DNA from 3 places in the Pseudarthrobacter sp. NBSH8 genome. Region 1 is predicted to be linked to each of the others. Evidence: riboswitches for the same ligand, from Rfam matches in the RefSeq annotation. Region 1 holds a riboswitch; each other region holds the start of a gene.
What was found. A riboswitch is a leader RNA that binds a small molecule or an ion and turns the genes downstream of it on or off. The one in region 1 is predicted to bind thiamine pyrophosphate.
Positions count from the first base shown of each region.

Region 2: it holds a riboswitch for thiamine pyrophosphate, as region 1 does, so the genes downstream of both, thiO (glycine oxidase ThiO) here and thiC (phosphomethylpyrimidine synthase ThiC) in region 1, are expected to answer to the same signal.
Region 3: it holds a riboswitch for thiamine pyrophosphate, as region 1 does, so the genes downstream of both, FYJ92_RS17600 (ECF transporter S component) here and thiC (phosphomethylpyrimidine synthase ThiC) in region 1, are expected to answer to the same signal.

Region 1 covers NZ_CP043178.1:2,468,171-2,472,523, forward strand. The annotation lists gene FYJ92_RS11345 (RNA-binding protein) at 1-220, opposite strand, end outside; gene rpsP (30S ribosomal protein S16) at 222-638, opposite strand; gene FYJ92_RS11355 (hypothetical protein) at 850-1,287, opposite strand; gene FYJ92_RS11360 (VOC family protein) at 1,401-2,276, opposite strand; TPP riboswitch at 2,432-2,539, shown strand; gene thiC (phosphomethylpyrimidine synthase ThiC) at 2,534-4,351, shown strand.
Region 2 covers NZ_CP043178.1:2,835,663-2,840,015, forward strand. The annotation lists gene FYJ92_RS12985 (4a-hydroxytetrahydrobiopterin dehydratase) at 1-323, opposite strand, end outside; gene FYJ92_RS12990 (thiazole synthase) at 396-1,211, opposite strand; gene thiS (sulfur carrier protein ThiS) at 1,216-1,452, opposite strand; gene thiO (glycine oxidase ThiO) at 1,449-2,804, opposite strand; TPP riboswitch at 2,797-2,916, opposite strand; gene thiE (thiamine phosphate synthase) at 2,944-3,720, shown strand; gene FYJ92_RS13010 (RNB domain-containing ribonuclease) at 3,785-4,353, shown strand, end outside.
Region 3 covers NZ_CP043178.1:3,794,402-3,798,754, reverse strand. The annotation lists gene FYJ92_RS17625 (Na+/H+ antiporter subunit E) at 1-194, shown strand, start outside; gene FYJ92_RS17620 (monovalent cation/H+ antiporter complex subunit F) at 191-469, shown strand; gene mnhG (monovalent cation/H(+) antiporter subunit G) at 459-881, shown strand; gene FYJ92_RS17610 (DUF4235 domain-containing protein) at 999-1,262, opposite strand; gene FYJ92_RS17605 (heme-degrading domain-containing protein) at 1,304-1,846, opposite strand; TPP riboswitch at 1,903-2,044, shown strand; gene FYJ92_RS17600 (ECF transporter S component) at 2,109-2,759, shown strand; gene FYJ92_RS17595 (ABC transporter ATP-binding protein) at 2,759-4,353, shown strand, end outside.

The sequences.
Region 1 (4,353 bases):
CGACGTCGACCCTGACCGGTTCGCCGTCTGCCAGTGCTGCCACAACGGTGCGCAATGCCCGTGCGGTGCGGCCCTGGCGGCCGATCACCCGTCCCAGGTCATCCTGATGAACACGAACCTCAAGGGTGTCCCCGCGGCGGTTGTTCTTCGAGCTGACCTTGACATCGTCAGGCGAATCAACGATTCCCCGGACGAGGTGTTCGAGCGCTTCTGCCAGCAATCTACTCAGCCTCGGTGGTCTCTGCTTCGGCCGGGGCCTCGGCTGCGTCAGACTGCTTTGACTTCTTGGTGATGGCTTCCGGGATAATCACGGAACCCTTCTCCGGGGCAACAAAGGCAACCTTCGGAGCTTTGGTCTTCAGGGTGCCTTCCTGGCCCGGGAGGCCCTTGAACTTCTGCCAGTCACCGGTGATCTTGAGGATCGCGGCAACCTGCTCGGACGGCTGTGCGCCGACGCCGAGCCAGTACTGGGCACGGTCCGTGTCAACCTCGATGTATGAGGGCTCTTCGGTGGGGTGGTACTTGCCGATCTCTTCGATGGCACGGCCGTCACGCTTGGAGCGTGCGTCCATAACGACGATGCGGTAGTACGGTGCGCGCATCTTGCCAAAGCGCTTAAGGCGAATCTTTACGGCCACTTTTGTGGTCACTCCTGTTTCAGAAAAGGGGTAAACCGACGTTCTGCACCCGTGGGGCGGGCCATACTTGAGGGTTCAAAGGACAGGATCCAAACGCGGAGAGAGGGGCCACGCAGATCGAGTACCTGTTTATTGTGCCAGATCAGCGTCCGGATTTCGACTTGACACGGACGAATGGAGCAGCGGGGCGGACCGGCACGCCACAGCCAGCCTAGGACGACCAGACGTAGACACCGGTGCGCGCGGCGTCATCGATCGAGTTCGCCAGCTCGGCGACCTTCTGGACATACGTCCGGGCCTCGGCCACGCCGAAGGGCATGTCATCCTGGGCGGCCCACTTTTCAGCGACGTCATCCAGGACATTACCGTCCCCCTCAGTCTCATAACTGAGCAGGTCCGCCAGCGCACGCACCATGGCCGACGGAACCCCGAGGAGCGAATCGCTGGCCACATCAACCATGGCCAGTTCGTAGTCCGCGCCACCGGCGTGCACCGCAGCACCGGCAAGATCGCCAAGCTGTTCGATTTCGAAATCGCTGATTCCGGGAATCCGCAGGCCCTGGCCCGCCGGGGAGCCGCCCGCATCCAGGACGACCGCCCGCTTCAGCGCGGCATCGTGAGTGGAAACAAAAATTTCAGTGAAGCCCATGGGAACAGCCCTCATTCCGTCGACGGTGCGGCCCGGAAGGGCTGCATCAAGTGCCGCCCCGGCCGTTCAGAATCAGCCTAGTACAACGCGCCCCGCACCTTTGGCATCCGCACTCAGCGGACGGCGACACGGATCCTGTTGCGCCACGGATCCTCGAAGCGAAGCTCGGCGCCCGTGTGGTGCGAGGCCACGCCGGCGACCTTCAGGCGGTCGGCGAGCGCACCGACGTCGTCCCCGGAAGTGACCTCGATGAGCACTTCACCCAGGCCCAGGGTGTCCTTGCGGGGACCGGCGCCGCGGCTGTTCCAGACGTTCATGGCCATGTGGTGGTGATACCGGCCGGCCGAGACAAACAGCGCCTGCCCGTGCCAGCCTGCGGTCTTTTCGAAGCCCAGCGTGCCCACGTAGAAATGGTGCGCCGACTGGACGTCACCCACCTGGAGGTGGATGTGGCCCACCCCGGCTTCAGCGGCCTGCTGGCCGGCCACGGATTCCTGGGTCAGGTGCTGCTCAAGGTAGCGCTGCGGTGGCAGTGCCAGGCTGTCCATCACCACATCCTTCCCGTTCCAGGACCAGTTTTCGCGGGGCCTGTCCCAGTACAGTTCGATGCCATTGCCTTCGGGGTCGTTGAAGTAGAAGGCCTCGCTGACGAGGTGGTCGGCGCTGCCCGTGAAGGATCGGGGTTCGTATTGCGCTGCAGAGGCCACCGTGGCAGCCAGTGACGCCTGGTTGTCAAAGAGCAGTGCGGTGTGGAACAGCCCGGCCTCTCCCCTGCCAGGCAGGTTCAGGGAAGGGGCGGCCGCGAGATGGACGAGCGGGCGTTGAAGGCGGCCAAGGTAGACGCCGCCGTCCTCTTCCGCCACAACCTCCAGGCCGAGTGCGCGCTGGTAGTAGTCGGTCATCAGCTTCACGTCGCCCACCTTGAGCATCACGGTGCCCATGGAGAGGTCGGCAGGAAGGAGATCCCGGCTGGTGGCTTCTGCAGTCATTGAACGCTCCCGGTCCGTTGGCCTTCGGGGCCGAAGGCGGCTATACCTTCAATTTACTTGAAGCTTCAATTTAATTCAAGTGGCTGAACGCACAGATTGCAACTCCGGTCCCGTGAGTGCTGTCACCGGGCCGCCCTCTGCCTGTGGTAGCTTCGACTTGACCACACGGGAGCCCTTGCAGGGGCTGAGATCGGGCTGACGCAGCCTGCGACCGTTGAACCTGTCCGGGTAATGCCGGCGAAGGAAGTGAGTATTCATTGAATACACAAGAAACACAGCTGATCCCTGCCCACATTGAAGCCGACCAGGATCAAACGCTCCAGCCTGACACTCAGTCACTGAAGTCCCACTCGCTGGCGTTCATCACTGATGACGCCACCGGGATCCGGGTTCCCGTGACCGAGATCGCGCTGGAACCGTCGCCGAACGGCGCAGCGAACGGGCCTTTTCGGACCTACCGCACGGCCGGGCCGGGCAGCGATCCGGTGGTGGGCCTCAACCCGTTCCGCTCGGAGTGGATCGCCGCCCGCGGCGACACCGAGCCCTACAGCGGACGGGAACGGAACCTGCTCGACGACGGTAAGTCGGCCGTGCGGCGCGGCGCAGCCTCTGCGGAGTGGAAGGGGGCACGGCCGGTGCCCCGCCGCGCCGTCGACGGCCGGACCGTCACGCAGATGCACTACGCACGGCAGGGTGTGGTGACCACCGAGATGCAGTTCGTTGCCCTCCGCGAGAACTGTGACGTGGAACTGGTCCGCAGCGAAGTCGCTGCCGGCCGCGCCATCATCCCCAACAACATCAACCACCCGGAATCCGAACCGATGATTATCGGCAAGGCATTCCTGGTCAAGATCAACGCCAATATCGGCAACTCCGCGGTGACCAGCTCCATCGCCGAGGAAGTGGACAAACTCCAATGGGCCACCCAGTGGGGCGCCGACACGGTGATGGACCTTTCCACCGGAGATGACATCCACACCACGCGGGAATGGCTCATCCGCAACTCCCCCGTGCCCATTGGCACGGTGCCGATCTACCAGGCCCTGGAGAAGGTCAATGGCGAGGCCAACGCACTGACGTGGGAAATCTTCCGGGACACCGTCATTGAGCAGTGCGAGCAGGGCGTGGACTACATGACCATCCACGCCGGTGTGCTGCTGCGTTACGTGCCGCTGACGGCCAACCGCGTCACCGGCATCGTCTCCCGGGGCGGTGCGATCATGGCGGGCTGGTGCCTGGCCCACCACCAGGAAAACTTCCTTTACACGCACTTCGACGAGCTGTGCGAGATCTTCGCCAAGTACGACGTCGCGTTCTCCCTGGGCGACGGACTGCGCCCGGGAGCCACTGCGGACGCCAACGACGCCGCCCAGTTCGCGGAGCTGGACACGCTCGCGGAGCTTACGCAGCGGGCGTGGGAATTCGATGTGCAGGTCATGGTGGAGGGTCCTGGGCACGTCCCGTTCCACCTGGTGCGGGAGAACGTGGAACGCCAGCAGGAACTCTGCAAGGGCGCCCCGTTCTACACACTGGGGCCCCTGGTCACGGACATTGCCCCGGGCTATGACCACATCACGTCCGCCATCGGCGCCACCGAAATCGCCCGGTACGGCACAGCCATGCTTTGTTACGTCACGCCCAAGGAGCACCTTGGCCTGCCGAACAAGGACGACGTGAAGACCGGGGTGATCACCTACAAGATCGCCGCCCACGCAGCCGACCTTGCCAAGGGCCACCCCGGCGCCCATGAACGGGACGACGCCCTGTCAAAGGCCCGGTTCGAGTTCCGCTGGCGCGACCAGTTCGCGCTGTCCCTTGACCCGGTTACAGCCGAGGCCTTCCATGACGAGACGTTGCCGGCCGAACCGGCGAAAACGGCGCACTTCTGCTCCATGTGCGGCCCGAAGTTCTGCTCCATGAAGATCAGCCAGGACATCAGGGACGAATACGGCTCCGCAGATTCGCAGGCGGCCATAGCCGAGGCCTACAGCGGGATGCGCGAAAAGAGTGCGGAGTTCCTGGCCGCCGGCGGGAAGGTCTACCTCCCGGAGCTTCGGATTCCGGCCGGGAGCTGACG
Region 2 (4,353 bases), 370 kb from region 1:
GCCACCGGTTGGGCAGCGGCACCAAGCCGGGCGGCAGCAGCGCTCACGGCCGCCGCAGCTGCGGCATCCCGCTCAGTGGCCTTGCCGCCGGCGTCGTGGGACGTATAACGGAGATGCACCCTGTTGTAGCGCCAGTCAAGGTCCGGATGGTGGTTCTGTTCTTCGGCCAGGCGTCCGACGGCGGCAATCAGCTCGAGTGCGGCGGCCGCCGTCGGCGTCTTATAGACAGCAACGAGCCCGCCGAGCCGGTACTGCCAGTCGGGCAGCGCGGCGAGGACGGCCTCGATGCGCTCAGGCGTGAGTGTGTCTTGCTTGCCGGCCATGGCGGCCTCCTTGGCTCGTCCGGTGAGCTCGCCCGGCTTTTGGCCGAGGGCGCCCGGTCTGGAGGAGAAGGCCTAGAGAAACTCTGCCCGGCCTTCCATGGCCGATGACGCCAAAGCGTGCTCGCGGCGCGGAATCCTGCCGGCCGCTTTCGCCAGCCTACCGGCGATGACGGCGTGTTTGAAGGCCTCCCCCATGAGTGCCGGGTTCTGCGCACGCGTGACCGCGGTGGCCAGCAGCACGGCATCACAGCCAAGCTCCATGGCCAGTGCGGCGTCGGATGCCGTGCCGATGCCGGCGTCCAGCACCACGGGCACCGAGGCGCGCGAGACGATCAGTTCGATGTTGTGTGGATTCAGGATTCCCAGGCCGGTACCGATGGGCGCTCCGAGCGGCATAACCGCGGTGGCACCCAGGTTTTCCAGCCGCAGCGCCAGGACCGGGTCATCGTTGGTGTAGGCGAACACCTTGAAGCCCCGGTTTACCAGCTGTTCGGTAGCATCCACGAGCTCCACAGCGTCCGGCAGCAGGGTCTGTTCGTCGGCGATGACTTCCAGCTTGAGCCAGTCCGTTTCCAGCGCTTCGCGCGCAAGTTCCGCCGTCATAACCGCGTCCCGGGCCGTGAAGCAGCCTGCAGTGTTGGGCAGGATCCGGATCCCGTGGTCCACCAGGAGCTGGAAAAGGGACCCCGACTCGGCCGGCGAATAGCGCCTCATGGCCACCGTGGTCAGTTCGGTTCCGGACGCCAGCAGGGCAGCTCCCAGCCCGTCGAGGCTCGGGGCCCCCCCAGTGCCCATGATGAGGCGGGAGCCGAGCTCGACGCCGTCGATCACCAGCCTGTCAGCGGCTTCGGGCAGGTTCTGTGTGCTGATGTTGCTGGTTACTGTCATGGTGTCAGCCTCCCTGGACTGCTGTGACCAGTTCGACGTCGTCACCTTCGGCGAGCGCCGTAACGAACCACTGGCTGCGGGGTACTACTTCGGAGTTGTGGGCGACGGCGACGCCGAGTTTCTGCCCGTCTGTCGCCTGGCCGTTGGCTGCGAGGGGGCGGCCTGTGATCTGGCTGATGAGGGTGGTGATGGAGGCGTCGTCCGCGACGGAATGGCGCGAGCCGTTGAGGGTGATGTTCATGCTGATTCCTTCTGAGGGTCGAGGTCCTTCATGATGCTGATGTCCTTGGGTGGGGACTGTGTGCCGGCTATGCGGTGCTGGCTTGAAAAGCGGGCCGGGTTGAGCACTCCCCAACGAGGATCCGTCCGGCCGTCGAGCAAGTCCCGGCAGATCGCTGCCGCCGCCGGAGCAAGGAGCACTCCGTGACGGAAGAACCCGGTGGCAACAATCAGCCCGGCAATGTTCCCCAGGCTCTCCTGGTTTCCCGTTCCTGGTGCGGAAACCGGTACGCGGCCCAGGAGCGGCGCGTTGTCAGGGGTCGCCGGCCTTGCCCGCGCAGTACATTCGAGGAGTTCAAGCTCCGAGACGGCAGGCACCAGGACCTGGGCGTCACGCAGCAACTGGTAGACGCCGCCGGCCGAGACAGCACCATCGCCTGTCCCGGCGAGCGCGTCCTCCCGTTGCGTTGCCCCGATCACCACCGTGCCGTTCCCTCTGGGAACGATGTAGACCGGCACGCCATGGACTATTCCGCGGACTGTCGAGGTGAGGAGCGGGCGCAGGTGCTGCGGCACAGCAAGTCGAAGGATGTCACCGTAGACGGGCCGCAGGGGCAGGTACAGCCCAACCGGCAGGCCTTCCAGCGAGGCCGCCTGCAATCCGTTGGCCACGATAGTCTCGCCGGCCTGGACTATTCCGCCGTCGGCGAGCGCCACGCCGCTGACGCGGCCGTCCTCCCAAAGAACGGCAGCGGCCCGCTGGTCAACGGCGAATCCCCCGCGGGCACCTGCCACGGCGGTTTCTGTTCCCGGTTCATGGAGGGCCAGGACTTCCTGGAGGCACGCCACCAGCCTCCGTGGATCCACCTGGTGGTCTGCGGGGATGTCCAGGGCACAGGAGATGGCCGGGCTGAGCAGGGATTCCCTGGATCTGGCCTCACGGACAGTCAGGGGTTCCACCACCAGGCCGCTGGCCTGCTGCACGGCCCGGAGGTCCATCAGCGCCCTGCGGTCCGCGGCGTCCGCGCCGATGGCGAGGGTCGGCGTCGTCAGGTATCCGGTCTCGCCAGCCCCTGCCAGAGCAAGGTCTGCCGCGAAGGCGGGCCACAGGCCGGAGGATGTAAGCATCAGCGCCAGGAGGTCTTCCTCCTGATAGTGGAGTTCGCTTACAGGGGCCAGCATGCCGGCGGCTGCCCAGGTGGCGCCTCTCCCGGGCGCGTCATCGATCAGCACAACGGAACGGCCGGATCGCCGGGCCTCCCAGGCTATGGCGTGGCCGATGACTCCACCGCCGATGACCGCCACGTCGGCGTGCAGCACGGAGTCCGGTCGGGCTGATGCAGTCTCAGGCGGGCTGCTTATTGCGGGGGGCATATGGTTCCTTCCCTACGCCGGTACTAGCCGGATCAGGTCAAGCGGTCGGCTCTGACGCCCTCTCAGCCCGGCCGCTTTGTGACGGCTGCAACGGGCTCCCGCAGTACTCGCCCAGTTTAGGGGAATTAGGCTGGTTTCCATGAACGCGCAATCCTTCGCCGCTGCAGGCACGCCCTCCGCCAGCTCTTCCACCCCCGAATCCTTGATCGCAACAGACCCCACCGGCGGCACAGGCCCGGGCCTCCCGCACAGCGCCCGGCTGTACCTATGCACAGACTCACGCCGTGACCGGGGCGACTTTGGCGAGTTTGTGGACGCGGCTTTTGCCGGCGGCGTCGACATCATCCAGCTCCGCGACAAGGCGATCGAGGCGGCGGAGGAGCTGGAGCTGCTGGCCGTGCTTCAGGCCGCGGCCGAACGCCACGGAAAGCTATGGGCCGTCAATGACCGCGCCGATGTCGCTATGCTGTCCGGCGCCCCCGTCTTCCACATCGGGCAAAAAGACCTGCCGGTCGCTTCCGCCCGCGCCCTGCTTGGGGCACCCACAGCGATCGGGCTGTCCACGCACACCGCCGAACAGATCGAAGGCGCCATCCGGCTGTCCGGCGGGCTGACGTCCGAACGCGGCCTGGACTACTTCTGCGTCGGACCGGTCTGGGCCACTCCCACCAAGCCCGGCCGGGCCGCCGTCGGCCTTGAGCTGGTGCGGTACGCTGCCGAAGCAGTCCGCGCTGCCGGTGGCGCCCAGGCCACGCTGCCCTGGTTTGCCATCGGAGGCATCGATCTTGGCAACGTGGAGCAGGTGGTGGAGGCCGGTGCCGGCAGGATTGTGGTGGTGCGCGCCATCACCGAGGCCCCCGATCCCGCAGCGGCTGCCGCAGCACTCGTGGCGGCCCTGAACGCAGGCGCATCCTGACAATCCCACGCGTGGCGGACCGTGGGCGTGCACGATCCATGAAAATCGGGCTAACCTGATTTTCGTGTCACATCATCGGTTGGCCCCCAACGTCCACGAGCAGACCAACGAGCTCGCGGCGGCACTGAGCGCCCTGCGGACCGAGCTGGAACTGCCCGGACCCTACCCGGCGGAGGCGGTCCGGGACGCGGAAGCGGCAGTGGCCGCACACGAGTTGCCAGGCGCTGACCTGACAGACGTGGACTTCCTCACCATCGATCCGGCGTCCTCCACTGACCTGGACCAGGCGCTATTCATCGAGCGCGCGGACGATGGCTACCGCGTGCTTTATGCCATCGCTGACGTGCCGTCCTTTGTCCGCCCCGGCGGCATGCTGGATGCAGAGACCCGGCGCCGCGGCCAAACGTTCTACGCCCCGGACGGCCGGATCCCGCTGCACCCGGAGGTCATCAGCGAAGGAGCCGGCAGCCTCCTGGCCGGGCAGCTTTGTTCCGCCTACGTGTGGGAGTTCGAGCTGGACGACACCGCACAGATCTCCACGGTGAGTGTCCGCAGGGCCACCATCCGCAGCAGGGCCAAGCTGAGCTACAAGGGAGTCCAGGCCGAACTGGACGCCGGGACGCCAGGTCCCGT
Region 3 (4,353 bases), 1.3 Mb from region 1:
CGCTGATCCCAGGCTCCTTGGTGGTGGAAGTGGACCGGTCAACGTCCACCTTGTACCTCCACGGGCTCAACGTCAGCAGCCCGGAAGAGGTAGAGAACCTGCGCAGGGAAGTCCGCTCGATCGAGGCCGGCCTGATCAGGATCATGGGCTCCCGCGAAGAACTCGAAGCAATCCGGCAGGAGGCCGCATCATGATGCAGACCGTTCTGGCTGTTACGGCAGTCATTCTTTCGCTGGCAGCGGCGGGAGCCATCATTAGGATCTCCCGCGGCCCGTCGCTGCTGGACAGGGTGCTGGCCTCCGACGTCCTGCTCGCGATCCTCGGCGCGGCCCTATGCATCGATATGGCCGTTAACCGGCACCTGAACAACCTGATGCTGCTGGTGGCGCTGTCCATTGTCGGCTTCATCGGGGCAGTGACGGTTGCGCGCTTTGTGGCCGACCGGCGGGAGCAAGCCAATGAATCCTGAGGCCAGCGTGGTTGATAACGTCATCGATACCGTGTCGGCGGTGTTCCTGGTGGTGGGTGCCCTCATGTCCCTCGCCGCCGCCGTCGGACTGCTCCGTTTTCCGGACCTGCTCAGCCGCATGCACGCGGCCACCAAGCCCCAGGTGCTGGGGCTGTTCCTGCTCCTTGCGGCCATCGGCCTGCAGATGCGCACCTGGTGGGTGTGGCCCGCGCTGCTCGTGGCCTGGATTTTCCAGCTGCTGACCGTGCCGGTTTCCGCCCACATGGTGGGCCGCGCCGGGTACCGCACCAAACACCTGCACCGCGAGCTGCTCAGCTCCGATGAACTCGACGCCGTGGTTCAGAAGGCGGCACAATCGTCCCGGGATGACTCGTCCCGGGATGAAGCGTACGACGGCGGGCGGCGGGACTGAGCCTCACTCGCCGATGCTAACGTCCCGCCCCGCGCGTGAGTTTTTGTCCAGATAACACGGCGTCAGGGCCGTTTGGAGGCCTTTATCTGGACAAAAACTCATGTGTTGGTGGTGCGCTTAGACGATGTCCTGGGACTTGGCGAAGCGGGTAATGGCCCGCTGTGTGCCGCGGTTGGCCAGCACCTGAATGATGGTGCTGACCGAGGCCGAAATAAGCGCGAACGTCAGCGCCGAGCGGAGGCTCGTGGGGGTGTCTTCATCCTTGCCGGTGGGAGCCTTCCGGCCGGTGGACTTTTCCCACACGGTATTGACCATCTTGGTGCCGACGAATCCGGCGCCGAGGCTGATTGCGGTGCCGAGCAGCTTGATGAACAGGTTCATTCGTTGAACTCCTTGTGAGCGGATCCGGGACTGTCTTTAGCCTAACCCGGCTGCATGGACTCCAGAATCTCCCGCAGGGCTTCCACCACGAGATCGTGGTCCTGCTGCTGGGGCAGGCCCGAGACCGTCACCGTGGCTACGGCGCCCACGCCGGCGACGTAGACCGGGAAGCAGCCGCCGTGGGCCGCGTAGACGGTTTCGTCGTACCAGCCGTGGTCCTCGATCCGGCCGCCGTGCAGCCTGCCGCGGAGGCCCACCAGCAACGACGGGATCTCATACCTGGCGGCGGTGCGCTGCTTCGCCCGGATCCAGTGCTCGTTGTCGGGGGTGGCGCCGTCCAGGGCAACATGGAAAAGGACCTGGTCACCCTTCGTGATGTCGATCGCGATAGGCAGCCGGCGCGATTTGCCGAGCTCCACCAGCAGCAGCCCCAGATTGAGGGAATCATCCCTGGTGAAATGGGGAAACTGCAGCTCGCTGATCTCGCCCTCGATGCGGGCGATCAGGGCCTCCAGCAGCCCCACCGGCTGGGGCACCGTCGCATCGGGATTGAACGCAGTCACAGTCGGGTTGTTGGCAGTCATGGCCCACAATCTACCCCGCCCGCGGTGTAAACTGGAGTACGCCCATCAGGGCAGATTTATTACGACAGGGGAGCGCCGCCGTCGGACATCACTGGCATTGCCAGGGAACCGCAGGCAGGCGCTGAGAGTGCGGACAGCCGCAGACCCTCGAACCTGATCCGGTTAGTACCGGCGCAAGGGAGTCGAGTTCTCGAAGTGTCCGGAAACGGCGGCAGCGCCGCACGCCGGGGCACTTTCCCCTCCTGATCCTCAGGAGGACCGAATGACAACTGCAGCAATCAAAAAGACCGGCAATACCTGGCGTGTTGTGGACATCGTGGTGGCGGCGCTCATCGCCATCACCGGTGGCGTGATCTTCTGGGCCTGGTCCCAGGGCGCCGGCATCGTTTCCGCACCAATGAATGCCGTTTACCCCCCGCTGACCGGCCTGATCGCCGGCGGCTGGATGATCCCGGCAGTGCTGGGCATGCTCATCATCCGCAAACCCGGCGCGGCGCTCTTCTGCGAAGCTGTGGCCGCCACCGGCGAACTCATCATGGGCTCGCAGTACGGCGCCACGGTGCTGATCTCCGGACTCCTCCAGGGCCTAGGCGCCGAACTGGTGTTCTTCCTGCTGGTGTACGGCAACTTCCGGTTCAAGTCCTTCCTGCACCAGAAGTACAACCTCATCGCCGCTCTCCTGGCCGGTGCCGGGGCGGGCCTGTTCTGCGGCCTCAACGACTCGTTCCTGCCGTGGGGCTGGAACATCGCGTACGAGCCCGGCGACAAGCTTGCGTACATCGTTTTCTGCACCATCTCCGGCGCGGTGATTGCGGGCGCGCTGTCCTGGATCGCCACCCGCGGCCTGGCCAGGACCGGCGTGCTGAGCTCGTTCGCGTCCCGGAAGGCAGCTTCGGAGCCCGTCTTCAACTGATGACCGCTTCCGACGCCGGCGCTTCCGGAGTGCGCCCCGCCGCGGTGTCCGCCCGTGGCTGGGGCTGGCGGCATGCCGGCCGTTCCGCCCCCGCCGTCCACGGGCTCGACCTCGACATCGCTCCCGGCGAGCGGGTGCTGCTGCTGGGCCCGTCGGGCGCCGGCAAGTCAACGCTGCTGCACGCGCTCGCAGGGGTGCTGGGGGATGAAGGAGACGACGCCGACGAAACCGGTTCGCTGCTGATCGACGGGGTGGTTCCCCGCGGGCAGCGCGGCCGCTCGGGGCTGATGCAGCAGGACCCGGAAACGCAGGTGGTTCTGTCGCGCCTGGGCGACGACGTCGCCTTCGGCGCCGAGAACCTCGCCGTTCCGCGGGACGAGATCTGGCGGCGCGTCCATGAAGCGCTCGACGACGTCGGGCTGCGAAGTGCCGGGGGCGGCGGAGCTGGTTTGAACGCCAATGGCACAGGTGTGGACGCCAACGGCGGGCCAGGTGCCGCCGGGCTCCCGCTGGACCACCCGACGTCGGCCCTGTCCGGCGGACAGAAGCAGCGACTGGCGCTGGCCGGGATCCTCGCGATGCGGCCCGGGCTGATCCTGCTGGACGAGCCCACCGCGAACCTGGATCCCGCCGGCGTGCTGGAAGTCCGGGACGCAGTGGGCCGCTGCCTGGACAAAACCGGCGCCACACTCGTTGTGGTGGAACACCGCGTGTCCGTCTGGAAGGACCTGGTGGACCGGATTGTGGTGCTCCAGCCGGGCTCCGCTGCGGGCTCCGCAGGAAGTTTGGCCGGTACGTCCGCCGTCTTGCTGGACGGGCCGCCGGACCAGGTACTCGACGAGGCGCGGGAAATGCTGATCGGCGCGGGCGTGTGGGTGCCGGGGTATATTCCGGCAACCCGCCGCCGCGCGTCCACAGGCTCCGGTGACCTGCTGCTGGCCGCTGAGGACCTGGCCGTCTCCCGCGAGCGTCCGCGGCGCCGCGGCTTCCGGACCATCCCGCCCGTGCCGGTGCAGCTGGGCATCACCGCCCAGGTCCGTTCCGGCCACGCACTCACCGTCACGGGTCCCAACGGCGCCGGCAAGTCAACGTTTGCGCTAACGCTCGCCGGGCTTTTGGCACCAGTGGCGGGGAAGGTGTCCGCCGCCGTCGAGCTTTCCGAGGGGGCCGGGATCGATCCCTTCAAATGGAAAGCCAACCAGCTGATTTCCCGCATCGGAACCGTGTTCCAGGAGCCCGAGCACCAGTTCGTTACCGGCCGGGTGCTGGACGAACTGATGTTCGGCCCGCGGCATCTGGGCCATGGCGAAGAGCGGGTTGAAGAGCTGCTGGAACGGCTGCGCCTGACGCACCTGGTGGACGCCAATCCGTACACGTTGTCCGGCGGCGAAAAGCGGCGCCTGTCGGTGGCCACGGTCCTGGCGGCCCACCCGCGAGTGCTGGTGCTGGACGAGCCGACCTTCGGCCAGGACGCCAACACCTGGGCCGAACTCGCATCGTTCCTCTCAGAACTGCTCGACGCCGGAACCTCCGTGGTTTCCGTGACCCACGACCAGGAATTCAGCGCCGTCCTGGGCGGGGCCGAACTGCGGCT